3 regions of the Kitasatospora sp. NPDC048722 genome follow, and region 1 is predicted to be linked to each of the others. Evidence: riboswitches for the same ligand, from Rfam matches in the RefSeq annotation. Region 1 holds a riboswitch; each other region holds the start of a gene.
What was found. A riboswitch is a leader RNA that binds a small molecule or an ion and turns the genes downstream of it on or off. The one in region 1 is predicted to bind thiamine pyrophosphate.
Positions count from the first base shown of each region.

Region 2: another riboswitch for thiamine pyrophosphate. It lies ahead of thiO (glycine oxidase ThiO); the one in region 1 lies ahead of AB0C76_RS13060 (cytosine permease).
Region 3: another riboswitch for thiamine pyrophosphate. It lies ahead of thiC (phosphomethylpyrimidine synthase ThiC); the one in region 1 lies ahead of AB0C76_RS13060 (cytosine permease).

Region 1 is NZ_JBEZGX010000014.1:19,634-28,882, forward strand. Features, by position in the region: gene AB0C76_RS13035 (PP2C family protein-serine/threonine phosphatase) at 1-965, opposite strand, end outside; gene AB0C76_RS13040 (bifunctional DNA primase/polymerase) at 1,591-2,226, shown strand; gene AB0C76_RS13045 (DUF5926 family protein) at 2,453-3,436, opposite strand; gene AB0C76_RS13050 (ATP-binding protein) at 3,562-4,263, opposite strand; gene AB0C76_RS13055 (glycerophosphodiester phosphodiesterase family protein) at 4,423-5,247, opposite strand; gene AB0C76_RS13060 (cytosine permease) at 5,327-6,763, opposite strand; TPP riboswitch at 6,756-6,903, opposite strand; gene AB0C76_RS13065 (trypsin-like peptidase domain-containing protein) at 7,137-9,011, shown strand; tRNA gene AB0C76_RS13070 (tRNA-Ser) at 9,073-9,160, shown strand.
Region 2 is NZ_JBEZGX010000029.1:87,667-96,915, forward strand. Features, by position in the region: gene AB0C76_RS22090 ((2Fe-2S)-binding protein) at 1-193, shown strand, start outside; gene bfr (bacterioferritin) at 207-686, opposite strand; gene AB0C76_RS22100 (sulfite oxidase-like oxidoreductase) at 907-1,536, shown strand; gene pknB (Stk1 family PASTA domain-containing Ser/Thr kinase) at 1,550-3,370, opposite strand; gene AB0C76_RS22110 (thiazole synthase) at 3,452-4,249, opposite strand; gene thiS (sulfur carrier protein ThiS) at 4,253-4,462, opposite strand; gene thiO (glycine oxidase ThiO) at 4,459-5,643, opposite strand; TPP riboswitch at 5,638-5,750, opposite strand; gene AB0C76_RS22125 (FAD-dependent oxidoreductase) at 5,879-7,075, shown strand; gene AB0C76_RS22130 (Rv2175c family DNA-binding protein) at 7,118-7,483, shown strand; gene thiE (thiamine phosphate synthase) at 7,483-8,133, shown strand; gene AB0C76_RS22140 (polyprenyl synthetase family protein) at 8,164-9,249, opposite strand, start outside.
Region 3 is NZ_JBEZGX010000015.1:127,627-136,875, reverse strand. Features, by position in the region: gene AB0C76_RS14260 (DUF2637 domain-containing protein) at 1-137, opposite strand, end outside; gene AB0C76_RS14255 (hypothetical protein) at 226-444, opposite strand; gene AB0C76_RS14250 (IS21 family transposase) at 899-2,173, shown strand; gene AB0C76_RS14245 (hypothetical protein) at 2,409-2,564, opposite strand; partial or broken gene AB0C76_RS14240 (ice-binding family protein) at 3,513-4,181, opposite strand; gene AB0C76_RS14235 (hypothetical protein) at 4,613-5,044, shown strand; gene thiC (phosphomethylpyrimidine synthase ThiC) at 5,153-6,967, opposite strand; TPP riboswitch at 6,962-7,096, opposite strand; gene AB0C76_RS14225 (hypothetical protein) at 7,194-7,394, shown strand; gene AB0C76_RS14220 (SPFH domain-containing protein) at 7,568-9,010, shown strand; gene AB0C76_RS14215 (DUF5326 family protein) at 9,125-9,249, opposite strand, start outside.

The sequences.
Region 1 (9,249 bases):
GCGTAGGCCCGCAGTGCGGCCCGCACGCGGCCCATCGCGGCGGCCGCTCCGGGCGCGGAGCCGGGGCCCGCGCCGGGGCCGTCGCCGGAGACGGAGCCGACGGTGAGGCCGACGGTGCCGTCGGGCAGCGGGATGGCGTCGTACCAGTCGCTGCCGTTGGAACGGTCGAGGCCGGCGGGGACGAGCCGGGCGGCCAGCCGCAGCCCGGCGGGCTGGGGGAGCCGGTCGGGCAGCAGGCCGCGGCGCAGCGCCTCGGTGGTGCGGCTGACCTTGTCGGCCGCCAGCTGCCCGGCGATCAGCGGAGCGGCGAACCGGCAGTAGCGGTGGGCGAGTTCGCGCTGGCGCTCGGTGGGTTCGGCGGGCCGGTCGTAGAACCAGACGGCCGCCGCGAGCGGGCCGTCCTCCTCGGTGGCGAGCGGCAGTCCGTAGCAGCCGCCGAGACCGAGGTGGGCGGCGAGTTCGCGCAGCCGGGCGCCGGTGGCCGGGTCCTCGGCGAGGTCGGCGGAGTGCAGCCGCTCGGGCCGGTCCCGGTCGCGCAGCAGGCGGGCGAGCAGGCTCTGCTCGAAGGGGACGGTCTCCAGGGCGCCGAGGCTGGCGCGGTCGAGGCCGAGGCCGAGCGGCTGTCCGGCGCCTCCACCGGGCTGCCGGGTGACCAGGACGCCGCGGCCGGCTCCGAGCAGGTCGGCACCGGAGGCGAGGACGGCGGCCAGCGTGGCGTCGAGGCCGCGGGCGCGGGCGAGCCGTTCGGTGTGCTCGTACAGGCTGGCGAAATCGGACAGGCGTCCGGCCAAACGGTCCTGCACTCCGGTGGACGGTGCCGTGCGGGCCTCCGCCGCACCGTCCTGGGCCTCGGCGGGTCCGGGCAGGCCCGGCGGGTCGACGAGCGGGTCGAGGACGGAGAGCCCGCCGGCGAAACCCGGCTCGGCCGGCTCGGAGGGCGTCGACGACGGGTGGGTCTCGGTCATGCCGGCACTCCTGACGCGGTGCTACGTGTCATGCGGAACCCCCAGGGACGGCCGATGTGGGGCGAGCACGGCCGAAGGGCGCGTTTCGCCGCGAATCGCTACTACTCGTCATTGATCGACAGCAATGGCACCACTTCTACACAGGCCATTTGGGGCATGTCCAGATCCAGGACGAGCCGGTGGCCGGTTCCCCGTCCACTGCGACCCGGACGGAGGGCGCGTCCGGTTCGTACGCGCGCCGTTCCGGCCGGGAGGAATGGAGCGGCCCGGGAGCGGGCAGAACCGTGGGGACGGACCCGGCGGCCGTCCGGATCGTATGCTTTCGCCGCCCGGATACCGCGCTGGCCGGATGTCACTCACTCGTACGGTGGAACCAAGCGCGCCCGGGCGGCGTCCCTCCGGGCGCATACGCGATTCTCGTTCCGAGGGCTGTTCCCGTGCGCGGCCCCTCTCATGTCGTGCTCCACGCCGTGCTCCACGTCCGCGCCGCGCCGTCCGCCGTACCGCCCGCCGCGTGCCCCCGGTCCGCGCCGCCGCGGCCCGTGCGGCGAGTCCGGCGGACGCGGCTCCGGGGCGGACGGCGGCCCCGGAGCGAACCGAGCGGTCAGGGAAAGGAACGAGCGCCATGCGTGAGGATCCGAGGGGCCGGTCCGCGGCCCGGTCCGCCCGGCTGACCGCGGCCCTGGAGTCGGCCGTCGACCACCGCTGGCCGGTGGTGCCGGGCGCGGTGCTGTCCGGCGGGCTCTGTTCGTGCGGCGACCCGGACTGCCCGGTGCCGGGCGCGCACCCGCACGACCCGCCGCTGCTGGCGGCCACCACGGACGCCCGGATGGTGCGCTGGTGGTGGGAGCGGCGGAGCCCGGACGCGCCGGTGCTGGCGGCGACCGGTCGGGCGGTGTCGGCGGTGAGCCTGCCGGCCCTGGCCGGGGCCCGCGCGCTCGCGTACCTGGGGGCGCTGCGGCTGCCGCTGGGGCCGGTGCTGGCGATGCCGGGCCGCTACGCGCTGCTGGTGGCGCCGTACTCGCTGGACGCGCTCGGCGAGATGCTCGCCCAACTCCCTTGGGTTCCCGGGTCGTTGCACTACCACGGGCCGGGTGGCTTCCTGCCGCTGCCGCCCGGTGCGGGGGCGGGCCCGGTGCGCTGGGTGCTGGCGCCGAGGCGGGCGGCCGACGGCGGGGTGTGGCTGCCGCAGGTCGGGCCGCTGCTGGGCGAGTTGGTGGAGGCGACGGTCCACCTGGACAGCGGGCGTTCGGCCTACTGACCGGCCGTCCGGTGGCGGCCCGTCGGCCGGTCACCGGCCGGGTCCGGCGCCGTCCGCCCGGAAAAACAAAAGATCCGGCCGCTGGCGACGGGGGATGCACCAGCGACCGGACTCTTTAGACAGTAACAAGGATCTGCGTCCGCGCCAATTTCCAAGACGCCCTCCACGCCCGGAAATTGCGGTTCAGGGCGACAATGTGACGCGTATCACCTCGTTCCTGCGCGCTTTAGTTCAGGGTGACCTGACGGTTCACCAGGTTCGCGCGGGCGCGCCGCTCGTCGGCCGTGAGCGGCGCCGGGTCCGCGAGGACGGCGGCGAGCCGCTCGGCGAACTCGGCGGCGGGCTTCTCGCAGTCGGCCGCCGTCATGGCGAGCGGCAGGTCCCAGACGGGGACGGTCAGGCCGTGCGCGCGGAACGAGCCGACCAGGCGGGTGTCGGTGCCGAGCGAGGCCTCGCCGGCCGCGTTCAGCCGGGCCAGCGCGTCCAGGAGCTGCTCCTCGGGGACGGTCATCACCCAGCGCAGGTGGTTCTTGTCCGGGGTGCCGCACCAGTACGCGGCGTCGACGCCGGTGAGCTTCTCGGTCGGGATGGCGGAGGCGTTGGCGCGCTCCAGCGAGGCGGCGACCTCGCCGGTGGCGGTCTCGGCGTCCTCCAGCCAGAACTCGAAACCGGTGTGCACGGCGGGCGTGAAGTCCGCCGTGACGTCCAGCAGGTCCTGCAGGCGGCGCCCGCCCGGGACGGTCCGGCGGGCCGGCACGGGGCTGCCCGGCTCGGCGGCCAGGGCCAGCTCCAGCGCGTCCGCGAGGTCGCGGCTCAGGTCGCCCGAGGAGGACTGGGTCTGCAGGCCGAGCAGGATCGAGCCGTCCTGGCGGCGCAGGGCCGGCCAGGCGAGCGGCAGGACGGTGGCCAGGGTGACCGACGGCACCTCGCCGACGGCGGTCCCGGCGACTCCGGCGGCCAGCGTCAGCGGCACGGTGGCGGCGGGCACCAGCTCGCGCAGCGCGACCCAGTCGGCCTCGCCCGGCAGGCCCTCGAAGGGGCGGTGCACCAGCTCCTGCACCGCGTGCGAGGCCTCCCGGCCGTGGCAGGCCTTGTACCGGCGGCCCGAGCCGCACGGGCAGTCGTCGCGGGCCCCGACCACGGGGATCTCACCCGTGACGGCGGTGGTGGACTGGCGCTGCGGCGCCTTCTTGGCGGCCTTCTTGCCCATGGTGCGGCTCTCCCGGGGACGGTGGTCCTTTGCTCCGGGAAGCCTACTGACGTTCCCCCGGCGCGCGGGCACGCGCCGGGGCGGGAGCGCCGCGGCGGGGGCGCTCGGGTACTGCGGGCCGGGCGCTAGGCGCTGCGGGCGTCACCGCCGGTGCGTCTGGCGTGCCGCGCGCGGGCGGGCAGCGCGGCCCAGACCGTCACTTCGCCGGGTGCGTCGCGCACGCCCCAGTCGCTCGCGAGCTGGTCGACGATGCCCAGGCCGCGGCCGCCGCGCGAGGTCAGCGAGGGGCTGCCGGGCTCGGGCCGCGTCGGTGCGCCGCCGTCGGTGACCTCCAGCGTCAGCACGCCGTCCGCGTGCATCTGCCAGCGGACGAGCACGCCGCCGTCGTCGGACCGTTCCGCGTCCCGGCCGGCCGGCGCACCGGCGTGCGGCCCGGAAGGGACGCCGACGAGTACCTGGTCGACGACCTCGGCCCGGGCGCCGCGCCCGAGCGCGGGCAGCGGGCCGAGCGGCCGGGCGTACCGGCACGCATTGCTCAACAGCTCGGAAAGGATCAGTACGGCATCGTCAATGACCGGTTCCGGTATCTGCCGATCACCCAGATCTCGACGCAGTCGGCGCCGTGCGACCCCGACACTCGCTGGGCCGTGCGGCACTGCCATGGTCGATGAAGTCGGCACTTCACGCGCCACCATCAACGCCACCCCCGGACCTCCTTCAGCGTATGCCGAGGGATGGATGCCCCTTGGTAATGCGCCGGAAACGACCGCGCGACGATCCCGCGAGCCCATTTCGAGCAGCGCGACCGTGAGTGGGCGGGAGGTCATTCCCCGCTCACCCTCCGTCGCGCCGGCGCACGATTTCCGGCAAGAAACGTGCGCGGAAGGTTTGAGTGCCGACCGGATCGGTCGGTTTCGGTGATCAGGTTCCGACGGAACAGCCGGTGTCCACCGGGATCCGTGGGACCCCTGAGCCCTCCGGGGCGCTCAGCGGCCGAGCTGCGCCAGCACCTGCGCGGGCTTGTTGGTGATGATCGCCGACACCCCGAGCTCCAGGCACAGGTCCACGTCGGCCGGCTCGTCGACGGTCCACACGTGCACCTCGTGGCCCAGCTCGCGCAGCCGCGGCACCAGGTCGGGCTTGGCCCGCACCAGGTCGATGCCGGGCCCGGCGATCCGCGCCCCGCCGGGCAGCGGCCGGCCCTCCCGCAGCTGGCCGAGCAGCGGCAGCATCCGCTCGATCAGGAACACCCGCGGGTAGTCCGGCGCGGCGCCGGCCACCCGGTTCAGCGCGATCGACGAGAAGCTCATGATCCGGGCGGACGGGCGGTCGCTCTCACGGGTGCCGGAAATCTTGAACCGTTCGAGCATCCGGAGCAGCTCCGCTTCGACCCGACCGCGGAAGCGCACCGGGTGCTTGGTCTCGATCGCCAGGTCCACCGGCCGTCCGCAGTCCACGACCAGCTCCAGCAGCCGCTCCAGGGTCAGCACGCCGCGCAGTTCGGGGTCGGTGCTGGGCCGGCCGGTCTTCCACGCGCCGAAGTCGTACGCCTCCAGCTCGGCGAGCGTCATCGCCGAGACGGTGCCGCGGCCGTTGGAGACCCGGCCGATGCGGCGGTCGTGCACGCAGACCAGCTCGCCGTCGGCGGTCACCCGGACGTCGCACTCGACGGCGTCCGCGCCCTCTTCGAGGGCCTGCCGGTAGGCGGCGAGGGTGTGCTCGGGCAGGGCGTCCGAGGAGCCGCGGTGGGCGACTACCTGGACGGACGGCGCGGTGCGCGGGGCCGTCGAAGACAGATCTGGGCTGGTCACGCCGTCAACGATAGGCGGAGCAGGTGACGCGGAGGCGAAGACGGTCCCAATCTGAGGGGCCGTCCTCGCCTCCGGTCCGTCAGTCCCGGGGGGTGCGCCGGCTCAGCGGGGTGAGCGCCCAGGTGACCAGCGCGGGCACCGCGAAGGCGAACAGCGAGGCCGACGTCCACTCCTGCGGGGTGAAGTGCAGCGCCCCCTGGGCCGAGGTCCAGAAGTCGGTCCACCAGCCGGCCACCGGGGTCGGCGCGATGAACTGGTAGACCGCGAAGCCGAGCACCCACGGCAGCAGCATCAGCCAGCGCGAGGGCGCCTCGGCGGTGAGGTTCCAGCCGTTGCGGCCGGCGCCGAAGAAGTAGTCCACCGCCAGCACGGCCAGCAGCGGCACGAAGACCGAGCCGATCAGGCCGAGGAAGTTGGTGTAGGTGTCGGTGAACTTGTCGATCCGCAGCGCCAGCACGGTGGTCAGCAGGCCGATCGCGCCGGACAGCACCCGCCGGTCCGCCCGCGGCAGCAGGTTCTGCACCGACATCGCGGTCGAGTACACGTTGGCGAAGGACTGGTCCGTCTCGCGCAGCACCAGCACCAGCAGGAACAGCCAGCCCGCCCAGACGCCGAGGAAGGAGTCGAAGATCTTGTTCGGGTCGCCGTCGGACTGCAGCAGCGCCATCAGGCCCAGCGCGTAGCACCACACCTGGGCGAAGGTGTAGCCGGAGAAGCTGCCCCAGAACGCCGAGCGCGGCGTGCGCGAGTGCCGGGTGTAGTCGGCGGCGAGCGGGACGAAGGAGATCGACACCGCGATCATGGCGTCGGTGGCGCCCAGGAAGCCGTGCCAGTTGCCCTTGCCCGGGTCGGGCACGCCGTGCCGGCCCAGCTGGACGGTCAGGTAGACCATCGCGACGGCGACGGCGCCCGCCACGAAGCGCCGCAGCACCCGGATCGAGCCGAGCGGCCAGATCGTCAGCACGGTGGTCAGCCCGCCCGCGAGCAGGACGAACAGCCACCGGTAGCCGTCGGTGTGGGCGACCGTCTGCGCGCCCGCCGCGATCGTCAGCAGCTCGAACACGCCCCAGCCGATGCACTGGACGATGTTCAGCAGCGTCGGGACGTAGGACAGCCGGGTGCCGAACAGCCCGCGCAGGTTCGCCATCGCCGGCGCGCCGGTGCGGGCGCCGATCAGCGCGGCCACGCCGAGCATCGCGGTGCCCACCGCGGTGCCGGCCACGATCGCGGTGCCCGCGGCGGCCAGCGAGAGCTCGCTGCCCGGCGCGCCGAGCACGGTGGCGGCGGTGGAGAAGCCGATCAGGCTGACGCCGAGGTTCATCCACAGCGCGAAGTGGTCGCGCAGGCGCAGCGTGCGCGGCGGCTCGGCGTCGAGGACGAGCGGCGCCTCGGCCTTGTCCGGCCGGTCCAGCAGCGCGGCCGCGGCGGCGGGCCCGTCGTGACCGGTCGTGGACGATTCGGAGAAACCCTTGGACTCGGGCGCGCCCGAAGAAGAGGATGGCGAAGCAGGCGGCATGGCCGATACTCCCTACGCCGGCATTACCCGGACAGGTTCCGGCGGTCAGCGCCCCCTCGACGGTCCGCCCGGGATCCCGTGGCGTACGGTCGACCAGCGCACTCTCAGCCTGGAAGGTCCAAGCTCCCGCGTGTCAGTTTGGAGCGACAGGCTAACCGGCACCGGGGCGAACGCCCAAGGCCAGGGGGCGTGCGGTCCGCATCGCGGGACGTTCGGCGGGGGTGGGGGAGCCGCCGCCGGGAACGTGTCGTCGAGCGGGGCCGTCGGTCCCGCCTAAGGATTCTTATGAGTTCTTCAGAGGGGTCCTTACGGCAATCGAATCGGCAGTGCGAAAAACTATGGTCCTTGGTTCTGTCAGCTATGGAGGTCGTCCGTGAGCACCGAGCGCGAGGTTGGGCCCACCGGGCCGCAGGGGGAGCAGCCCTCGAGCACTGAGGCCGCGGCAGCGGCCCCGGCTCCGGACGGGCACAAGCCCACCATGGCCTTCGGCAGGATCCCCGAGCCCGAGGCCCCGGCGGACGCCGCGCCGGCCGAGGGCGGGCACAAGCCGACCATGGCCTTCGGCCGGGTGCCCGAGCCCGAGGCCCCGGCGGACGCCGCGCCGGCCGAGGGCGGGCACAAGCCCACCGTGGCCTTCACCAAGGTCCCCGCGCCGGAGGCGGCGCCCGTCGCCCCCGCCGCGCCCGAGGTGGCGCCCGCCGCGCCGGTCGCCGAGAGCGGCTACATCGACGCCCCGCCGCCGGTCCTGCCGCCCGCCCCGGCCGCGCCCGCCGCCCCGGCTGCCCCGGCCGCGCCGGCCGCCCCCGCCGGCGAGGCCGCCCCGGCCCTGCCGCCGGTTGCCAATCCGTACGCGACGCCGACCCACGGCGTCCCCGCCGCCGGCGCGCACGACCCGTACGCCGCCGCCGGCGCGCACGACCCGTACGCATCCACGGGCGCCCAGCACCCGTTCGGCGCCGGCCGCCCGCTCGGCGGCTGGGGCGCGGGGCACGACACCACCGCCGCGCACGGCGTGCCCGGCTACCCGGGCGCCCCCGGTGCGCCCGGCGGTCCCGCGGGACCGCTCGGCTACCCGGCGGACTACCCCGGCGGCCCGGCCGGCCCCGGCGGTCCCCGCAAGAAGCGCGGCGGCCTGGTCGCCCTGATCGCCGCCGTCGCCCTCGTCGCGGGCATCGCCGGCGGTGCCGTCGGCGTGGCGGTCTCGGGCAACGGCAACTCCGTCGCCTCCGCGGACGACCACCGCAGCACCACCATCCAGGCCAGCAACACCCAGAAGAACGAGCCCGCCCCCGGCTCGATCGCCGCCATCGCGCAGAAGGCGCTGCCGAGCGTCGTCACCATCAAGGCGCAGAACAGCAGCGAGTCGGGCACCGGCACCGGCTTCGTCTTCGACACCGAGGGCCACATCCTCACCAACAACCACGTGGTGGCGCCCGCCGTCACCGGAGGCGGCGGAAAACTGACCGTCAAGTTCGCCGACGGCTCCTCCTACAGCGCCTCGGTGCTCGGCCGCGCCGAGGGTTACGACGTGGCCGTCGTCAAGATCGACAACCCGCCGAAGGAGAAGCTGAGCCCGCTCACGCTGGCCGACTCCGACAAGGTCAACGTCGGCGACGCCACCATCGCGATCGGCGCGCCCTACGGCCTGGAGTCGACCGTCACCAGCGGCATCATCAGCGCCAAGGACCGCCCGGTCGCCTCCGGCGACGAGACCGGTGCCCAGGCCTCCTACATGAACGCCCTGCAGACCGACGCCTCGATCAACCCCGGCAACTCCGGCGGCCCGCTGCTCGACTCCAGCGGCGCCGTGGTCGGCATCAACTCGGCGATCCAGTCCAACGCCTCCGCCAACGGGCGGGCCGGCAGCATCGGCCTCGGCTTCGCCATCCCGATCAACCAGGCCAAGTGGGTCGCCGACACCCTGATCAAGACCGGCAAGCCGGTCTACGCCCAGCTCCAGGTGCTGCGCAACGACGACTACAAGGGTGACGGCGCGCAGATCCAGACCCGCGACATCCAGGGCCAGCCCGCCGTCACCCCCGGCGGCGCCGCCGACAAGGCCGGCCTCAAGCCCGGCGACGTCATCACCAAGCTCAACGGTGCCCCGATCGAGAACGGCCCGGCCCTGGTCAGCCGGATCTGGACGCACAAGCCCGGCGAGACCGTCGACGTCGAGTACCAGCGCAACGGCCAGACCATGACCACCAAGGTCACCCTCGGCTCGCGGGAGGGCGACACCCCCAGCTGACCCGGCGCCCGGAAACCGTGTGCACCGAACCCCGCCGGACCCGTTAGGCTGACCTCCGCCTGGAGAGCTGCCCGAGCGGCCTAAGGGAACAGTCTTGAAAACTGTCGTGGCGTGACCCGTCACCGTGGGTTCGAATCCCACGCTCTCCGCTGGTAGAGAACACACAGCTCAGGGCGGGTATCGGCAAGCTGCCGATACCCGCCCTTTTCGATTCTGTCCCGCACTGTCCCACCTATGT
Region 2 (9,249 bases), on a different contig from region 1:
GATCGCCAAGGGCTGCAAGGCCGGCACCGACTGCGGCTCGTGCGTGCGCCGGATACAGGCGCTGCTCGGCGAGCACGGCGCCCGGCCCTGCCCGACCGCACGGCTGGCCGCCAAGCTCGGCCTCGCGGACTCCGAGGTCCCCGCCGCGCCGGCGCCGGCCCCGGCGCCCGTCCTCCCGCTGCGCGCGGCCTGACCGCCGCGGCGGTTCAGGACTCCGGCTGCTCGATCAGCTGGGCGATGTAGAGCGCCTCGCCGAGCTTCTCCAGGAGCTCCAGCTGGGTGTCGAGGTAGTCGATGTGGTGCTCCTCGTCCGCGAGGATGTCCTCGAAGATGTTCGCCGAGGTGACGTCGTTCTTGGCGCGCATGACCACGATCCCGCGCTTGAGCCGGTCGATCGCCTCGACCTCGATCTGGCGGTCGGCCTCGAACATCTCCTTGACCGTCTGCCCGATCCGGACGTGGAACAGCCGCTGGTAGTTCGGCAGACCCTCCAGGAAGAGGATCCGGTCGGTCAGCACCTCGGCGTGCTTCATCTCGTCGAACGACTCGTGCCGGGTGTACTTGGCGAGCTTCGTCCAGCCGAAGTTCTCCTGCATCTTGGCGTGCAGGAAGTACTGGTTGATCGCGGTCAGCTCGGCGGTGAGCTGCTCGTTGAGGAACTCGATGACCTCTGGATCGCCCTGCATGACGGTGCCTCCCTGCGCTGGGGCCTGCTGTGAGTGCTGCGCTGCGCATCCTGGCACCGAAATGGGACGAACTTCCAGTAAGTTCACACTCACTAGGACATGTGTCGGAATATCCGATTTGGGGAAACGACTGTCGGCCGTTGACCCGTACGGGCGGGGCGCGCAGGGCACCCAAAGGGGCGCGCGCCGGGGGCCGGACGCCGTCTGTCACCATGGAGCCATGGGTCAGTCCGAACAAGAACAGCTTCCGCCGCCTGACCCGAGGCTCCCCCCGGGGCAGCGTGTCCAGCGCGGCTGGCCGGCCCTGCACTACGGTCCCGTGCCCCGCTTCAAGCCGCTGACCTGGGACCTCCAGGTGTTCGGCGCGACCGCCTCGGCGGAGAAGCACAGCTGGGACTTCGAGGCCTTCACCGCCCTGCCCCGCACCACCGTCCGCGCGGACCTGCACTGCGTCACCAAGTTCTCGGTGCTCGGCAACGAGTGGACGGGCGTCCCGGCCTCCCTCGTCCTAGACCTCGTGCCCCCGGCGCCCGGCGTCACGCACGTGATGGTCTGGGCCGAGTACGGCTACAGCGCCAACCTGCGGCTGGCCGACTTCGCCGATCCGCGCACGCTCTTCGCGACCCACCGCAACGGCGAGCCGCTGACCGCCGAACACGGTTTCCCCGTCCGGCTCGTCGTTCCGCAGCTGTACGCGTGGAAGGGCCCGAAGTGGGTCCGCGCGGTCGAGTACATGCGGGCCGACCGGCGCGGCTTCTGGGAGGAGCGCGGCTACCACAACCTCGCCGACCCGTGGCGCGAGCAGCGCTTCACCCACCAGGAGGAGCCGGGGGACGGCCCGCTCCGCTGAGCCCCCGACCCCCTCAGATGAAGGGGAAGTTGACCGTCACCGCGGTGTGCTGCGGTCGCCGCTCGCCGGCCGCCGGGAACTGGCTGCTCGCCTTGCCGCTGCCGAACAGGTTCACCCCGGTGGCCTGCATCGTGAACCCGGCCGCCGCGAGCGCCTTCTCCGCCGCGTCCTTCGTCATCCCGGTGACGTCCGGCACCGGAACCATGCCCTTGCTGACCACCAGCGAGACCGGGGTGTTCTCCGCCACCTGCTGGCCGGCCACCGGCGAGCTGCTGATCACCGAGCCCTCGGGCACGGAGTCGTTGTACGTCTCGGTCACCGAGCCCCTCGCCAGCTGTGCGCCGGTCAGCGCGGACGTGGCCTGGTCGGCGGGCTTGCCGGTGACGTCCGGCACGGCGATCCGGTGCGGCCCCTTGGAGACGGTGACCGTCACGGCGTCGCTCTTGCGCGACCGCGTGCCCACCCCGGGGTCGGTGGAGATCACCTGGCCGGACGGCACGGTCTCGCTGTACGCGTCCACGAACTTCCCGTGCATGCCGTCCTTGTCCAGGATCCGCTGCGCCTCGGCGCGGTCCTTGCCGAGCACCCCGGGCACCGTCCCGTACAGCGACTCGGACAGCCCGTACGTCACGCCGCCGACCAGCAGCACCAGGACGGTCAGCGCGGAGGCCCAGATCACCGGCTTGCGCGGGACGCGGCGCAGCGGGTTCGCACGGGGCGGGCGGACGGGGGTGGGCTCGTCGTACGGGCGGGGCTCGACCAGCAGCTGGTCCATCAGGTCCGGCGGGACGTCGAGGACGCTGGTGCGCTCGGCCGCGGGCGGCTCGACCGGCTGGGGCAGGGGGAGCGGCAGCTGTTGCGGTGCGGCCTGGGGCATGCGCTGGATCACCGAGGTCGGCTCGCCGGTCGGGTAGCGCGGGCTGGGCCGGGTGGAGGCCGGAGGCTCGGCGTCCAGCTCGGCCGGGCCGAGCTCGCGGCGGACCCGCTGGAGGGTGGCCAGCAGCTCGACGGCGTCGTACGGGCGGGCGTCGGGGGTCCGGGCGCAGGCGCCGAGCACTATCGCGTCGAGCGCCGGGGGGACGGTCGGGACGGTGCGCGACGGCGCGGGGACGTCCTCGTGCAGGTGCTTGTACATGACCTGGACGGGGTTGTCGCCGGTGTGCGGGCGCGTGCCGGTGAGCATCTCGTGGAGCAGGATGCCGGCCGCGTAGACGTCCACGCGCTGGTCGGTGGGGGCGTCCGGGAGGATCTGCTCGGGCGCGAGGTAGGAGACGGTGCCCATGACGGTGCCGCCGGTGGCGGTGGTCGTCGAGGTGGGGGCGCCGTCGGCGCTGCCCAGGACCCGGACCAGGCCGAAGTCGGCGACCTTGACCAGGCCGCCGTCGGTGATCAGCACGTTCTCCGGCTTGACGTCGCGGTGGACCAGCCCGGCCCGGTGGGCGGCGCCGAGCGCGGCGAGCACCGGCTCCATGATGTCCAGCGCGGCCCGGATCGACAGCGCGCCGCGGTCGCGCAACAGGTCGCGCAGGGTGCGGCCGGGCACGTACTCCATGGCGAGGAAGACGTTTCCGTGGTCCGCGCCCTGGTCGAAGACGTTGACCACGTTGGGGTGGGCGAGGCGGGCGACGGCCTTGGCCTCACGGATGAAGCGGGCGGTGAAGCCCTCGTCCCCGGCGAGGTCGGGGTGCATCACCTTGAGGGCGAGCACGCGGTCGAGGCGGGTGTCGGTGCCCTTGTAGACCGTGGACATGCCGCCGGTCGCGATCCGCTGCTCGACCCGGTACCGGCCGTCGAGCAGGGTACCGATCAGGGGGTCGTGCCATGCCTTGTCCACCCGAGGAGTGTAGTGCGGCGGGTGGGGGCCGGTCCCGGCGGACTTCGCCTCCGGGACCGGCTTGTGACAAGTGGGGCGGGCTCAGAACGCCGGGTGCTCGCGGGTGTCGAGGTCGGCGCGGCCGGCCATCGCGGAGGAGGCCTCCGCGTGGAAGCGGCGCGGGATCCGGCCGGCCCGGTGGGCGAGGCGGCCGGCCTCGGTGGCGTGCCGCATGGCCTCGGCCATCAGGACCGGGTCCTGTGCGCGGGTCACCGCGGAGGCGAGCATCACGGCGGAGCAGCCGAGTTCCATCGCCAGGGCGACGTCGGAGGCGGTGCCGGCGCCCGCGTCCAGGACGACCGGGACGTTCGCGCCCTCCACGATCAGCTGGAAGTTGTGCGGGTTGCGGATGCCGAGGCCGGAGCCGATCGGCGAGCCGAGCGGCATGATCGCCGCGCAGCCGACGTCCTCCAGCTTGCGGGCCAGCACCGGGTCGTCGTTGGTGTACGGGAGCACCGTGAAGCCGTCGTCGACGAGGGTCTCGGCGGCGTCCAGCAACTCGATCGGGTCCGGCAGGAGGGTCCGCTCGTCGGCGATGACCTCCAGCTTCACCCAGTCGGTGCCGAGCGCCTCGCGCGCCAGCCGGGCGGTCAGCACGGCCTCGCCGGCGGTGAAGCAGCCGGCGGTGTTGGGCAGCACCCGGATGCCGTTGCGGGTCAGCACGTCCAGGACGGAGCCCTGGGTGGTCGCGTCGACCCGGCGCATCGCGACGGTGGTCAGCTCGGTGCCGGAGACCCGCAGGGCCTGCTCCAGGACCTCCAGGCTGGGGGCGCCGCCGGTGCCCATGATGAGCCGGGAGGTGAAGGTCGTCCCGGCGATGGTGAGGAGGTCGTCGGCCATGGTTCAGCCTCCCTGCACGGCGGTGAGGATCTCGATCCGGTCGCCCGCCGAGAGTCGCGTCTCGGACCACGAACCACGCGGCACCACGGCCTCGTTGAGCGCGGCGGCGACGCCGGTGTTGGCCTTGCTGAGGGTGGTGACCACCTCGGCGAGGGTGGTGGCGGCGGGCACCTCGCGGGGCTCGCCGTTGACGGTCAGTGCGATGTTGGTCATGCGACGGCCTTCGTGGTGGAGCGGGCGGGGGAGAACCGGGAGGGTGCGAACGGCCGTGCGAGCTCGGGGACTTCACCGGTCGCCAGGTACTCGGCGAGCAGGTCGGCGGTGACCGGGGTGAGCAGGACGCCGTTGCGGTGGTGGCCGGTCGCGGCGACCAGGCCGGGCAGCTCGGTCGGTCCGAGCAGCGGCGCGTTGTCCGGCGAGCCGGGGCGCAGTCCGGCCGAGGTCTCGACGAGCGGGAGTTCGGTGATGCCGGGAACCAACTCGTGGGCGTCGCGCAGGAGTTCGTAGACCCCGCCGGCGGTGACGGTGGTGTCGTAGCCCTGTTCCTCGGTGGTCGCGCCGATCACCAGCTCGCCGTTCTCGCGCGGCACCAGGTACAGGTGCTGCCCGCGCACGACCGCGCGGACGTTGCGGTTGAGGAACGGCCGGTAGGCGTCGGGGATCCGCAGCCGCAGGATCTGTCCCTTCACCGGACGGACCGCCGGCAGCACGCCCTCGGGCAGGCCGGGCAGCCGGTGGCTGTGCGGGCCGGCGGCGAGGACGACCTGGTCGGCGGTGAGGGTCTCGCCGGTGCCGAGGCGGGCGCCGACGGCGCGGCCGTTCTCGACCAGCAGCTCGGTGGCCTCGGTGCGGTGGATCACGACGCCTGCGCGTTCGCAGGCGTGGACCAGCGCGGTCAGCAGCCGGCGGGGGTCCACCTGGTGGTCGTCGGCCACGTGCAGGCCGCCGCGCACGCCGGGGTCGAGCATCGGCTCCAGCTTGCGGGCCTCCCGGCCGGTGAGCCAGGTCGAGTCGAGGCCGAGCCGCTCGTGGAAGGCGTGCAGTTCGCGCAGTTCCGCGCGGTCGTCGGAGTCCAGCGCGACGGCGAGCGTGCCGCACCGCCGGTAGCCGGTGTCCTCGCCGCCGCTCGCCTCGGTGAGCTCGGCGGCGAAGGCCGCGTACCGCTCGTTCGAGGCCATCCCGAGGCGCAGCAGCGGCTCCTCGCCGTACTGCAGCTCGGTGACGGGGGCGAGCATCCCGGCCGCGACCGCGGCGGCCCCGCGACCGGGGGAGGGGTCGACCACGACGACGTTCCGCAGGCCGCGCTGTGCCGCCCGCCAGGCGACGGCGAGGCCGATGACGCCCCCGCCGATCACCAGCACGTCGGCGCGGGTGCCCGGTGCCAAGCGTGTCAAAGCTGCTCTTCTCCCTTCGCCGGTATGACCCGGATCAGGTTCGGACGGTCGCGGGCCGTGCCAGCCCGCCTCTCAGCCCGGTACGCCGGGCTCCCGTGATGGTGTCCCCACCATAACTCCGGTGGTCCGCCCGGCCGAAGGCCCGTACGCAGGGTGGACGGGCCCGGCGCGGCCCGCCCGTGCGCGGGGCGGACGGCCCGCCGGGGCGTGCGGGGCGGCTGAGTACAGTGGCGCCGTGGCAGAGCTGAGCGGAACTGATCGGGTGGTCGTCGTCGGGGCCGGGCTGGCCGGCGCACAGTGCGCGCTGGGGCTGCGGCGGGGCGGGTGGCAGGGGCGGATCGTGCTGGTCGGGGAGGAGCCGCACGCGCCGTACGACCGGCCGCCGCTCTCCAAGGACGTCCTGCTCGGCAAGAGCGACGCCACCACGCTGGACATCGACTTCCCGCACCTCGGCGTCGAACTGCTCACCGGCCGCCGCGCCACCGGACTCACCCCGGGCGTGCTGCACACCGACGCCGGCGACCTCCCGTACGGATCGCTGGTGATCGCCACCGGCGCGACGCCGCGCGCCCTGCCCGGCGCCGAGCGCGCCCACCTCCTGCACACCCTGGACGACGCGCTCGCCCTGCGCGCGCTGCTGCGGCCCGGCCTGCGCCTGGTGCTGGTCGGCGCGGGCTGGATCGGCGCGGAGGTGGCCACCGCCGCGCGGGAGACCGGCTGCGAGGTGACGGTCGTCGAGGCGGGCCCGGCGCCCGTTCCCGGTGCGCTGCCGAGGGAGGTCGGCGCGGCGATGGCCGCCTGGTACGCCGGGGCCGGGGTGGACCTGCGCTGCGGCGTCGGCGTCGCGGCCGTCGAGCCCGGCGCGGTCCTGCTGGCCGACGGTTCGCGCCTGCCCGCCGACGAGGTGGTCGTCGGCATCGGCGCCCGGCCCGCGACCGACTGGCTGGCCGGCACGGGCGTCGGACTGGACGCGACCGGGGCGGTCGTCGTGGACGAGCGGCTGCGCACGAGCCTGCCGGGCGTCTTCGCGGCCGGCGACTGCGTCAGCTACCCGTCGGCCCGCTCCGGCGCCCGGCTGGCCGTCCAGCACTGGGACCACGCGCTGCAGTCCGGCGAGGCGGCGGCCGCCGCCGTCCTCGGGGTGGACGCGCCGTACGACCCGGTGCCGTACTTCTGGTCGGAGCAGTTCGGCCGCATGGTGCAGTACGCCGGGCGGCACGCCGAGGGCGACGAGCTGCTCTGGCGCGGCTCCCCGCAGGACGCGACCTGGTCGGTGCTGTGGCTGCGCGACGGCGTGCCGAGCGCGCTGCTGGCCGTGGACCGCCCGCGCGACCTCACCCAGGGCCGCCGCCTGATCGAGCGCGGCACCGCGCTGGACCCGGCCCGGGCCGCGGACCCGGCGGTGGCGCTGAAATCGGCGGTCGCGGGGTAGCGGCTGGTGCGCGGCGGGCTGTGGAGGTGGCAGTCTGGTGGCGTGAGTGAGATCGAAAGCAAGATTGAAGCCCTGGTCGCCGAGTGGATGTACCTGCCCGACATCTCGGAGCAGTGGGGTGTCCGCGTCACCGAGGTGCGCGACCTGGTCCGCAACGGCGGCCTGATCGCCGTCCGGCGGGGCCCGAACAATTCGCTGCAGGTCCCTGCGGCGTTCATCGACGGCCAGGGGCTGGTCAAGCACCTGTCCGGCACCCTGACCGTGCTGCGCGACTGCGGGTACAACGACGTGGAGATCCTGGAGTGGCTCTTCACCGAGGACCCGTCGCTGCCCGGCAGCCCGATCCAGGCGCTGCGGGAGAACCGTGGCACCGAGGTCAAGCGCCGCGCCCAGGCGATGCTGATCTGATGGCGGCGGACACGCCGCGTCAGCGGCTGGCCGAGGCCCGGCTGTACCTGTGCACCGACGCGCGCCGCGAGCAGGGCGACCTGGCCGAGTTCCTGGACGCGGCGCTGGCCGGCGGGGTCGACATCGTCCAGCTCCGGGACAAGGGCCTGGAGGCCAAGCAGGAGCTGGAGGCCCTGGAGGTCTTCGCGGACGCCTGCCGTCGCCACGGCAAGCTGCTCGCGGTCAACGACCGCGCCGACGTCGCCCACGCGGCCCGGCCGGACGTCCTGCACCTCGGGCAGGACGACCTGCCCGTCCCGGCCGCCCGGGCGATCCTCGGCGAGGACGTCCTGATCGGCCGGTCCTGCCACGCCGAGTCCGAGGTGGACGCGGCGGTCGCCGAACCCGGCGTGGACTACTTCTGCACCGGCCCGGTCTGGCCGACCCCGACCAAGCCGGGCCGCCCGGCCCCGGGCCTCGGCCTGGTCTCGTACGCGGCGAAGCAGCCCACCGACCGCCCGTGGTTCGCCATCGGCGGCATCGACCTGGGCAACGTCGACGAGGTGCTCGCCGCGGGCGCCCGCCGGATCGTCGTCGTGCGCGCCATCACGGCCGCGGACGACCCGCGGGCGGCCGCCGCCGAGCTCTCCCGGCGGCTGCGCCAGGCCTGACCCCGGCGGGGCCGCCGTCGGCCGCGAGGCTCAGTACTTGCGGACGGTGGCGGCCTCGGCCAGGGCCAGCAGCACCTCGCGGGCGCGCCGGTCGGCGAGCGGCGCCGCCTCCAGGGCGGCCAGCGACTGGCGCATCAGCTCGTCGATCCGGGCCTCTACCAGCTCCGGCGCCCCGCTGCGCGCGACGAGGTCCCGCAGGCCGGCGACCTCGTCGGGCGCGAGGTCCGGCGCGCCGAGCCGCTCGTCCAGGTGCCGCGCGTCGGCGGCCGGCAGCCCGCGCATCGCGTGCGCGACCAGCAGGGTGCGCTTGCCCTCGCGCAGGTCGTCCCCGGCCGGCTTGCCGGTGACCGCCGGGTCGCCGAAGACGCCGAGCAGGTCGTCCCGCAGCTGGAACGCCTCGCCCAGCGGCAGGCCGAACGCGCCGTACGCCGCGACCAGGTCGGGCCCGGCGCCGGCCAGCAGCGCGCCGACCTGGAGCGGGCGCTCGATCGTGTACTTCGCCGACTTGTAGTGCAGCACCGTCTGCGCCCGGTCCAGCGCGCCCTCGTCCGTCGAGTCGCCGGCGACCGGCTCCAGCACGTCCAGGTACTGGCCGAGCATGACCTCGGTGCGCATCAGGTCGAACGCCGGCTTGGCGCCCAGCACCGCGGCGGGGTCCAGACCGGAGCGCAGGAACAGCTCGTCGCACCAGATCAGCAGCAGGTCGCCGAGCAGCACCGCGGCCGAGGCGCCGTACTGCTCGCGGTCGCCGCGCCAGCCGCGCTCGCGGTGCATCGCCTCGAAGCGGCGGTGGATCGACGGCAGACCGCGTCGGGTGTCGCTGCGGTCCATCAGGTCGTCGTGGACCAGCGCGCTCGCCTGGAGCAGCTCCAGGGCCGCCGCCGCGTTCGCGATCCCCTCGCTCTCGGCCGAGCCGCCGGCGCCGCGCCAGCCCCAGTAGCAGAACGCCGGGCGCAGCCGCTTGCCGCCGTCGAGGAGGAAGTCGCGCAGCGCGTCGGCGGCGGGTGCCAGCTGGGGCGAGATCCCGCCGAGCAGAGCGGACTGGCCGTCCATGAACGCGGCGAGGGCGGCGTTGACGCGCTCGCGGACGTCCTCCACGTCAATGGGGTTGGCCGG
Region 3 (9,249 bases), on a different contig from region 1:
CCGTCGTCGTACCAGCTGCCCACCGGGCTGGTCGCCTCGTGGACATGGTCATGGGGGGTGGCCCACAGCTCGCCGTTCGACTCGACGTGGCCACAGTCGGCGTACCCACCGAGAAGCTCGGTCACACGGTCGTACACGGCACGCTCCCCACACGGTCGCCCGGCTCCGGCATGGTCCGGGCACCGGTGCGCACCCGCGCCGCGGTCCCGGGCACGGCCGGCGGCGTCATGACTCGTCCGAGAAGAGAAGGGGGCCGATCCGCGCGGTGAAGTCGCTCTCCAACTGGCCGATCTTCCGCACGAAGTCGGCCAACGGCCGCGAGGTGTACGACAGGACGACGCGTTCGCCGTTGCGGGACAGGTAGCCGGTGGACACGTCGCCCGCCACGTTCCGGCGGTCGGGGACGAAGAGCCACATCCCGAGCGAGGCGACCGGCTCCCGCACGGGGAACGACGAGGGGCGGGGCAGACATGGTGAAGTCACGGGTTCATCAACGAGAAGCGGCGGGCCCGGTTTTACGACATCCGGGCGTCCTTCCATATTCGATATCGAAGTCGCTCCGCAAAATTACCCAGGAGGCAGGGCCAGGGGTGAATCTTATTCCATCGGACACGGGATGCACCCAATGACACGGGGGTCAGAGGTAATTCTATACTCATCGTCAATACCGCTCACCAAAAATCCCCAGTAAAACAATCGCAAGAGGAACGTTTCTCCTCTTTTTAAAGTGCTATGTTTCCCACTTGCCCTTGGCATATTCACCGCCTGGTGCCGGTCCGTTTCAACCCTGGGAGGCTTCTTGCTCAGCTGGAAGGAATATCTGGAAGTGGTCCGGCTCCATCGCCAGGGATGGTCGACAATCAAGATCTCCCGACACCTGGGACGTGATCGGAAAACGGTGCGGTCCTACCTTCGCGGCGAGCGGATCCCGGGCATCAGAATTTCTTCCCAGGACAGCTTCCTGCAGTTCCTGCCGTACTGCCGCCAGCGACTTGCCGAGGACCCGCACCTGGCAGCGACGGTCCTATTCGACGAGGCCGTCGACCTCGGTTATGCGGGCGGTTATTCGACCTTCACCAGAGCCCTGCGGCGGCACCAGGCCCGGCCGCGTTGCGAGCAGTGCCAGGGCCCGGCCGCGGCCGTGGACAGCCGATCCGCCCACGGGCGCAACGAAGTGGCCGTCGAATTCGACTGGCTGCGGCTTCCCGAGCCGCCGGCCAGTTGGGGCTACGGGAACCGGGCGGGCCTGCTCCTGGGGTCGCTCACCGGCCCCGGCACGGGCGGCAGCGGCCTCGGCCGCTGGTCGGTGGCGTTGGCCGAGGACCAGGAACTGCCCCACCTCGTGGAAGCCGTCGACCTCTTGCTCAGACGGCTCGGCGGCACCGCCGGCTGCTGGCGGTTCGGCCGGACGCCGACCGTGTGGTGTCCACGGACCGACCGGGTCACCACCGCGTTCGGGCAGGTGGCCAGGCACTACGGCGTGCGCGTCGAGTGTCGTCTGCCGGCCGACCACCGTTCGCACACCCGCCGGACCCTGGACGAGACCCTGCGCTCGTGGTGGCGCACGGTGACGAACGACACCACCCTCCAGGACGCCTGGAACAGCCTGGGCCCGTTCGCCGCGCGAGCGGACGCCCGACGGGGGAGAGCCCACGAGGCACGCGTCGCGCCCGACGACCCGCACCCGGGCACCGCTCCACTGCGCGAACTGCCCGCCGTGTCCTATCCGGTCCGCGTTCGCGCCTGCCGGATCGTCACCGCCGAGGGCCTGGTGCCCTTCCGCGGCAACTTCTACGTCCTGCCGGACCACCTGGCCGGCGCCCCGGTCGAGGTCCGCCGGCGCCTCGACCAGCCCCACCTGTCCCTCGCGACCCCCGCCGGAGCCGTCATCGCGCGCTTCCCGATCGCCCCGGTGGAGGCCGGGCTGACGGTCGTCGAGCACAGCAGCGCCATCGCCGTACTGGAGCGGCAGCCGGCGTCCGCGGCCGCCGACGCCCCGTTCTGCCGGCGAAGCACACCGCGCCCACCCTCCCCGCAGGCCCTGGCCGAAGCGGCCGCGCTCCGCGCCCGGCTCGACGCCCCGCCCGCCCGCCGCCCCGGCGAGGACCGGGACACCGCGACGCCACGGGTACCCACCCAGCGGGAGCGGCCGGTCGACGACGCCTGGAGCTGAGCGGCCGCTGCGCGCGTGCGGGGGAACGCCGGCAAGGCGGCGTCGTGCACGAGCGAACGCGGGATTGCGGGAGGCCGGGAACGGCGAAGCGCCGCCCCGAAGTGATCGGGGCGGCGCTCATGCGTCCTGGGTCAGTCCGCCATCGGCAGGCAGACCTCGCAACCCTGGGCCTCGAACTCGTCGGACACGGCCTTCATGACCCGCTCCGGATGCTCGCCGCCCATCACGGCGAGGGCTAGTGCCGACGGCGAGCGGCGACTCGTCCGCTGCGCCTCACGAGGATGAGGATCGAGCCTCCCAGCACGACGGCGGCCGCCGAGCCGACCGCCATGACGATCGACTTGCCGGAGCCGGTGGCAGCGAGTGCGTGCCCCGACTCGTGCGGACGCACGGCCGGCACACCCTGTTCGTGACCGCCCTTTCCGTTGCCGTGATCACCTTGTTCATGGCCGCCGTGACCCTGACCGCCGTGACCGCCCGGATACTGGGGCGGTCCGGCCGGACCAGCAGGCCCGGCAGGACCAGCAGGGCCTGATGGGCCTGCCGGACCGGCAGGCCCGGCAGGGCCGGGTGAGCCGTTGGCACCAGGCGAACCGTTGGCACCAGGCGAACCGTTGGCGCCGGGCGAACCGTTGGCGCCGGGTGAGCCGTTGGCACCAGGCGAACCGTTAGCACCGGGCGAACCGTTGGCGCCGGGTGAGCCGTTGGCACCAGGCGAACCGTTGGCGCCGGGTGAGCCGTTGGCACCAGGCGAACCGTTGGCACCAGGCGAACCGTTAGCGCCGGGCGAACCGTTGGCACCAGGCGAACCGTTAGCACCAGGCGAACCATTGGCTCCAGGGGCACCGGGAGCACCGTTGGGGCCGGGAGCACCGGGAGCACCGGGCGAACCATTGGCACCAGGGGCACCGTTGGGGCCGGGAGCACCCGGAGCGCCCGGGGAGCCCGCCACGCCCGGAGCACCATTGGGGCCGGGAGCACCGGGAGCGCCGGGGGCGCCGGGAGCACCGTTGGGGCCGGGAGCACCCGGAGCGCCGGGCGAACCGTTGGCACCGGGGGCGCCGGGAGCGCCGTTGGGGCCGGGAGCACCGGGAGCGCCCGGGGAGCCCGCCACGCCCGGAGCACCATTGGGTCCAGGTGCACCCGGGGAACCGGCAGGACCGGCGGGACCACTCGGACCGGCGGGACCACTCGGCCCGGCGGGACCACTCGGCCCGGCGGGACCACTCGGCCCGGGGGGACCGCTCGGCCCGGGGGGACCGACGGTGCAGGCCGCCCTCGTGATGGTGTTGTCGTCCAGAGTGACGGCGCCGTTGCGCGCCAGGGCGCGGCCTTCGATCACCGCGGCGTGGTTCACGCTGATGGACGTGAGGGCCAGGATGTTGCCCTTGAAGAACGAGTCGACGTCGATGGTGGCGGAGCTACCGACCTGCCAGAACACATTGCAGGGCTGTGCTCCGTTGACCAGGCTGACGACGCTCGACGGAGCCGTGATGAGGGTGGAGCCGATCTGGAAGATGAAGACGGCGTTCGGGTCGCCCATCGCGTCGAGGGTGACGGTCCCGGTGAGGTTCAGCGACGAACTCGCCTTGTAGACGCCGGGCGTCAGCGTCAGCCCTCCGATGTCGCCGGGCGAGGTCAGGATGGTCGTGGGGGCCCGGCCGGCGGCATCGTTGTAGGCGATGACGAGGTCGGACTGGGCCTGCGCCGCCTGCGCGTCGTTGACATGCTGAACCCCGTTCACGGTTCCGGGGGGGAAGCCCGTCACGCTGGTGCCCGGGAAGAGCCCCAGGTCGCCGTTGATGACGCTGGGGCCGGTGTTGGTGACGGTTGAGCCGGCCAGGATCGCATAGCTGGTGTCAGTCCCCAGCCCCACCGGCGCCGTTGCGGCGTGCGCGGGGCTGGGGACCAGGCCGGCCGTCGCGAGCAACGTCAGTCCGGACAGCAGGACGGACGCCCCCGCGAGTCGAGCGCGTCTACGCCCTCGTCCCGGTGGAGCGGACAACATGGCATCGACTGCCATAGGAGAGGACCTTTCTTGTCGCCGTTGAACTCCGTCACCCGGAGAGGGCATTCGGAGTGCTGCTGGTGGCTTCCGATCAGGCCTCACGCCCTCGCACTCGCGCCGGAGGGCCTTCGACGAGCGGAAGCCGACCAGGACAGGTGATGGAGAGTCACCAACTAACTACACGGTGCAACAACAACATGAAAAGAACAGAGTGATAAAGATGCAACGGAGTGACACACCAGCGCCGATCGGGGAACGAGCCCCACCCCGGAGCATCGCTCGTATACGCACCAATGGCGTGCTCGTCCTCCACTGGAAGCCGTCGGCTGCCCAGGTCGCCGCCGGCGCCACAGCAGTACCGTTTTTCCTCTTGGCCGCGCCCGGGCCGGTGAATCACGTATCGCCCGGTGATCCCAATCGTTGGCCCGATCATGAACGACCTAACGAATCCGCAGGAAGAGGCGCTCACTGCCGCCGCTGGTGACGCCACCACGGTGGCCGAGCGCTGCCGCGCCGCCGGTGGCCTGCTCAGGGTCACCCTCGGCGAACTGCGTGCGGAAGTCGGCTACCGAAGACTCGGCAAGTACGTCCTGGAGGAACTCGCCGAGCGCCTCACCGACGAGGGGCTCGGCTGGTTCCCGACGTGGCGGCTCTCCCCGAGAGAGAACGGCGAGCCGCGGAAGGACCAGGACGTATGGGTGTTCGTCCGGGACGGCGGCCTGCGCTGCCAAGTCATCGATGCCATCCAGGCCCCCGACGGTTCCGACGTCCCCACGGTCCTGAACGGCCTGCTCGCCGGCCGTCCCCAGGATCTCTCCCCGGAGCGCAAGCTCGGCCTCATCCGCGAAATCCTCGGGCTCTGACCCACGCCCGAGAATCCGCCGACCGGATTCCACCTGCGCGCCCGAACGTTCGCGGCGCTGCGCCGGACACCGCTTTCGCGGCCCAGCGCAGCGCCTCGGCACCTGCCGTCAGTCGGCGAGGGGCAGGTAGACCTTGTTGCCGTGGGCCTTGAACTCCTCGGACATGGCCTGCATGCCGGCCAGCGCCTCGGCGTCGAACTCGGTGCCGACGGCCGTGGAACCGTCACCGTGCTCGTCGCGGATCTTCTGCGAGATCTTCATCGAGCAGAACTTCGGGCCGCACATCGAGCAGAAGTGCGCGGTCTTGGCCGGCTCGGCGGGGAGGGTCTCGTCGTGGAAGTCGCGCGCGGTCTCCGGGTCGAGGGCCAGGTTGAACTGGTCCTCCCAGCGGAACTCGAAGCGGGCGTCGGAGAGGGCGTCGTCCCAGGCCTGGGCGCCGGGGTGGCCCTTGGCGAGGTCGGCGGCGTGGGCGGCGATCTTGTAGGTGATCACGCCGGTCTTGACGTCGTCCCGGTTGGGCAGGCCCAGGTGCTCCTTGGGCGTCACGTAGCAGAGCATCGCGGTGCCCCACCAGGCGATCATCGCGGCGCCGATGCCCGAGGTGATGTGGTCGTAGCCGGGGGCGACGTCGGTGGTGAGGGGGCCGAGCGTGTAGAACGGCGCCTCGTCGCAGATCTCCTTCTGGAGATCCATGTTCTCCTTGATCTTGTGCATCGGGACGTGGCCCGGGCCCTCGATCATCACCTGGACGTCGCGCTCGCGGGCGATCCGGCCGAGCTCGCCGAGGGTCTGCAGCTCGGCGAACTGCGCCTCGTCGTTGGCGTCGGCGATGGAACCGGGCCGCAGGCCGTCACCGAGCGAGAAGGTGACGTCGTAGGCGGCGAGGATGTCGCAGAGCTCCTCGAAGTTCGTGTAGAGGAAGTTCTCCTTGTGGTGCGCCAGGCACCAGGCGGCCATGATCGAGCCGCCGCGCGAGACGATGCCGGTCTTGCGGCGGGCGGTGAGCGGGACGTACCGCAGCAGCACGCCGGCGTGGACGGTCATGTAGTCGACGCCCTGCTCGCACTGCTCGATGATGGTGTCCCGGTAGACCTCCCAGCTCAGCTCCTCGGCCCTGCCGTCGACCTTCTCCAGGGCCTGGTAGAGCGGCACGGTGCCGATCGGCACGGGGGAGTTGCGCAGGATCCACTCGCGGGTGGTGTGGATGTTGCGGCCGGTGGAGAGGTCCATGACGGTGTCGGCACCCCAGCGGGTGGCCCAGGTCATCTTCTCCACCTCCTCCTCGATCGAGGAGGTGACGGCGGAGTTGCCGATGTTGGCGTTGATCTTCACCAGGAAGTTGGTGCCGATGATCGCCGGCTCCACCTCGGGGTGGTTCACGTTCACCGGGATGACGGCACGGCCGCGGGCCACCTCGTCGCGCACGAACTCGGGGGCCAGGCCCTCGCGCAGGGCGACGAACTCCATCTCCGGCGTGACGATCCCGCGCTTGGCGTAGGCGAGTTGGGTCACGGCGGCGCCGCCGCGGCCGCGCAGCGGGCGGCGGGGGCGGCCGGGGAAGACGGCGTCGAGGTTGCGCAGGTTCCCGCCGCGCGGCGAGGTGTGCTTGATGCCGTCGTCCTCGGGGCGGGCCTCGCGGCCGTCGTACTCCTCGACGTCGCCGCGCTGGCGGATCCACGCGTCGCGCAGGGCGGGCAGGCCGCGGCGCACGTCGGGCTCGTAGGCGGGGTCGGTGTACGGGCCGGAGGTGTCGTACAGCGGAACGGTCCTGCCGTTGGTGAGCACCACCTCGCGGAACGGGACCCGCAGATCGGGGCGGGATCCCTCGCGGTGGGCCTTGCGCCAGGCCGGGGTCGGGTAGCCGGTGCGCTCGCTGCTGGGGGCGCTCTGGGCAGACTGCGGCTGTGCGTCGAACGTGGTCATCTGACCTTCACTCCCTACGCCGGCATTACCCGGTCCAGGTTCCTGCGGTCGGCACAGCCTCCGGCCGTCCGTCGACGGACCGTTCAGCGCCCTCTCAGCCCGGTGCTCCGAGCTCCCGCGTCCGCAGGCGGTGTTGCCTGCGCATGACGCCCAACACCGTAGCGAGCGGATCGCCGCAGGTCCAGAGGGCTTCCGGTGGACGGGCGGCGGGCACAGACTGGAGCCCATGATCGGACTGACGGGGCGGGTCACGGGGAAGGTCGGCGCGGGACTGGTCGGGGAGGTGCTGGTTCACGTGCCCGAGCGGCAGGGGACGGAGGCGTTCCTGGCGTACCTGGCGGTGCCGGGGGATCCGCTGCCGACGGGCACGCAGGTGATCGTGGTCGAGTACCAGGCGCCGCGGACGGTGTTCGTGTCGCCGGTCTGACGGACGATCCCCCTCGTCACGGGGCCCGTGACAGGACCGGGACGAAGTCACGACGTCACCTACTGGCGCACCCGCACGAACAGGCGCAGAATCTCCGCTGCCACCGCGTCCGCGCACTCCTGCACAACCACGCGCAGCCACGGAGCGGTGTGCCTTGAAGGGGGAGTCGGCCGATGGTTGTCGGCGTCGTCGCGGGGGCCGTGGTGGCCTCCATCATCGTTGTGATCATCCTGTTCAAACTCATGTGGCGGGTCGCCGAGCCGAACGAGGCACTGATCATCTCCGGGTCGAAGCACGGGGACGGCCTGGGCTTCCGGATCGTCACCGGGCGGGGCACCTTCGTCGTCCCGGGCATGCAGGCGGTGCGCCGCCTGTCGCTGGACCTCAACGAGGCCGAGCTGGACGTCGAGTGCGTGACGCAGCAGGGCATCCCGGTGCACGTCAAGGGTGTCGTGATCTTCAAGGTCGGCGACGACTCGGTGTCGATCGCCAACGCCGCCCGGCGTTTCCTGGACCAGCAGAAGATGATGGGCCAGCGGGTCCACAACGTGTTCGCCGGTCACCTGCGGTCCATCGTCGGCGGGCTGACGGTCGAGGACATGATCCGCGACCGCGAGCGGCTGACCGGCGAGACCCGGGCCGCCTCGGGCGCCGAGATGGAGAAGCTCGGTCTGATCATCGACTCGCTGCAGATCCAGGAGATCCTGGACCCGACCGGGTACATCCGCAACCTCGCCGCCCCGCACGCCGCGGCCGTCCAGCGCGACGCCCGCATCGCGGCCGCCGCCGCCGACCGCGAGGCCACCGAGGCGGAGCAGGAGGCGTTCGCCCGCAAGGCCGAGGCCACCCGCAACAGCGAGATCCAACAGGCCGCCTACCAGGCCGAGATGGACACCGCGAGCGCCCGCGCCCGGCAGGCCGGCCCGCTCGCCGAGGCGGCCGCCCGCCAGGAGGTCGTCGTCCAGGAGACGAAGGTCGCCGAGCTGGAGGCCCAGCGCAAGGAGCAGCAGCTCCAGATCGACGTCCGCAAGCCGGCCGACGCCAAGGCGTACGAGACCCGCACCAGGGCCGACGCCGAGCGCGACGCCCGGATCTCCTCGGCCCAGGCGCACGCCCGGGAGACCGAGCTGCGGGCGGCGGCCGACGCCAGCCAGGTGAAGATCGCCGCGGCGGCCGAGGCGGAGGCCACCAGGGTGCGCGGCCTGGCCGCGGCCGAGGCGACCAGGGCCACCGGTCAGGCGGAGGCCGCGGCCGTCGAGGCCCGCGGTCTGGCGGACGCCGAGGCGGCCCGTGCGCTCGGGCTGGCCAACGCCGAGGGCATCCGGGCCCGCGCCGCGGCCCTCGCCGAGAACCAGGACGCCGTCGTGGCGCAGGAGTTGGCTGAGAAGTGGCCGGAGATCGTCCGGGCCGCGTCCGAGTCCTTCGGCAACGTCGAGCACATGGTGCTGCTCAACGGCGCGGACGGCATGGGCGAGATGTTCGCGAAGGCGCTCACCATGGGCGGCACCGGCCTCGGCCTGGCCCGCCAGCTGCTGAGCACCATGAAGGAGGCTCCGGCCGACGCGCCCGCCGACGCCAAGGCACCGGTGGTGCAGCAGGTCCGCATCGAGGAGTGACCCGGAGGCGGTCGCCGTGCTCGGGTGGCCGCGCCCGGGGCGCGCACCGCAACGGCCGAGGCCCGGCACCCCCACGACGGGGTGCCGGGCCTCGGCGTCGACGCCGGAGCGTCGTCAGAGCTTCGCCGCCTTCTTCACCAGGATGACCACGGCCGCCGCGATGCCGACCACGACCAGCAGCTTGATCAGCATGCCCAGCAGCGCGCCGACCACGCCGAACACGAAGGTCACGATGTTCC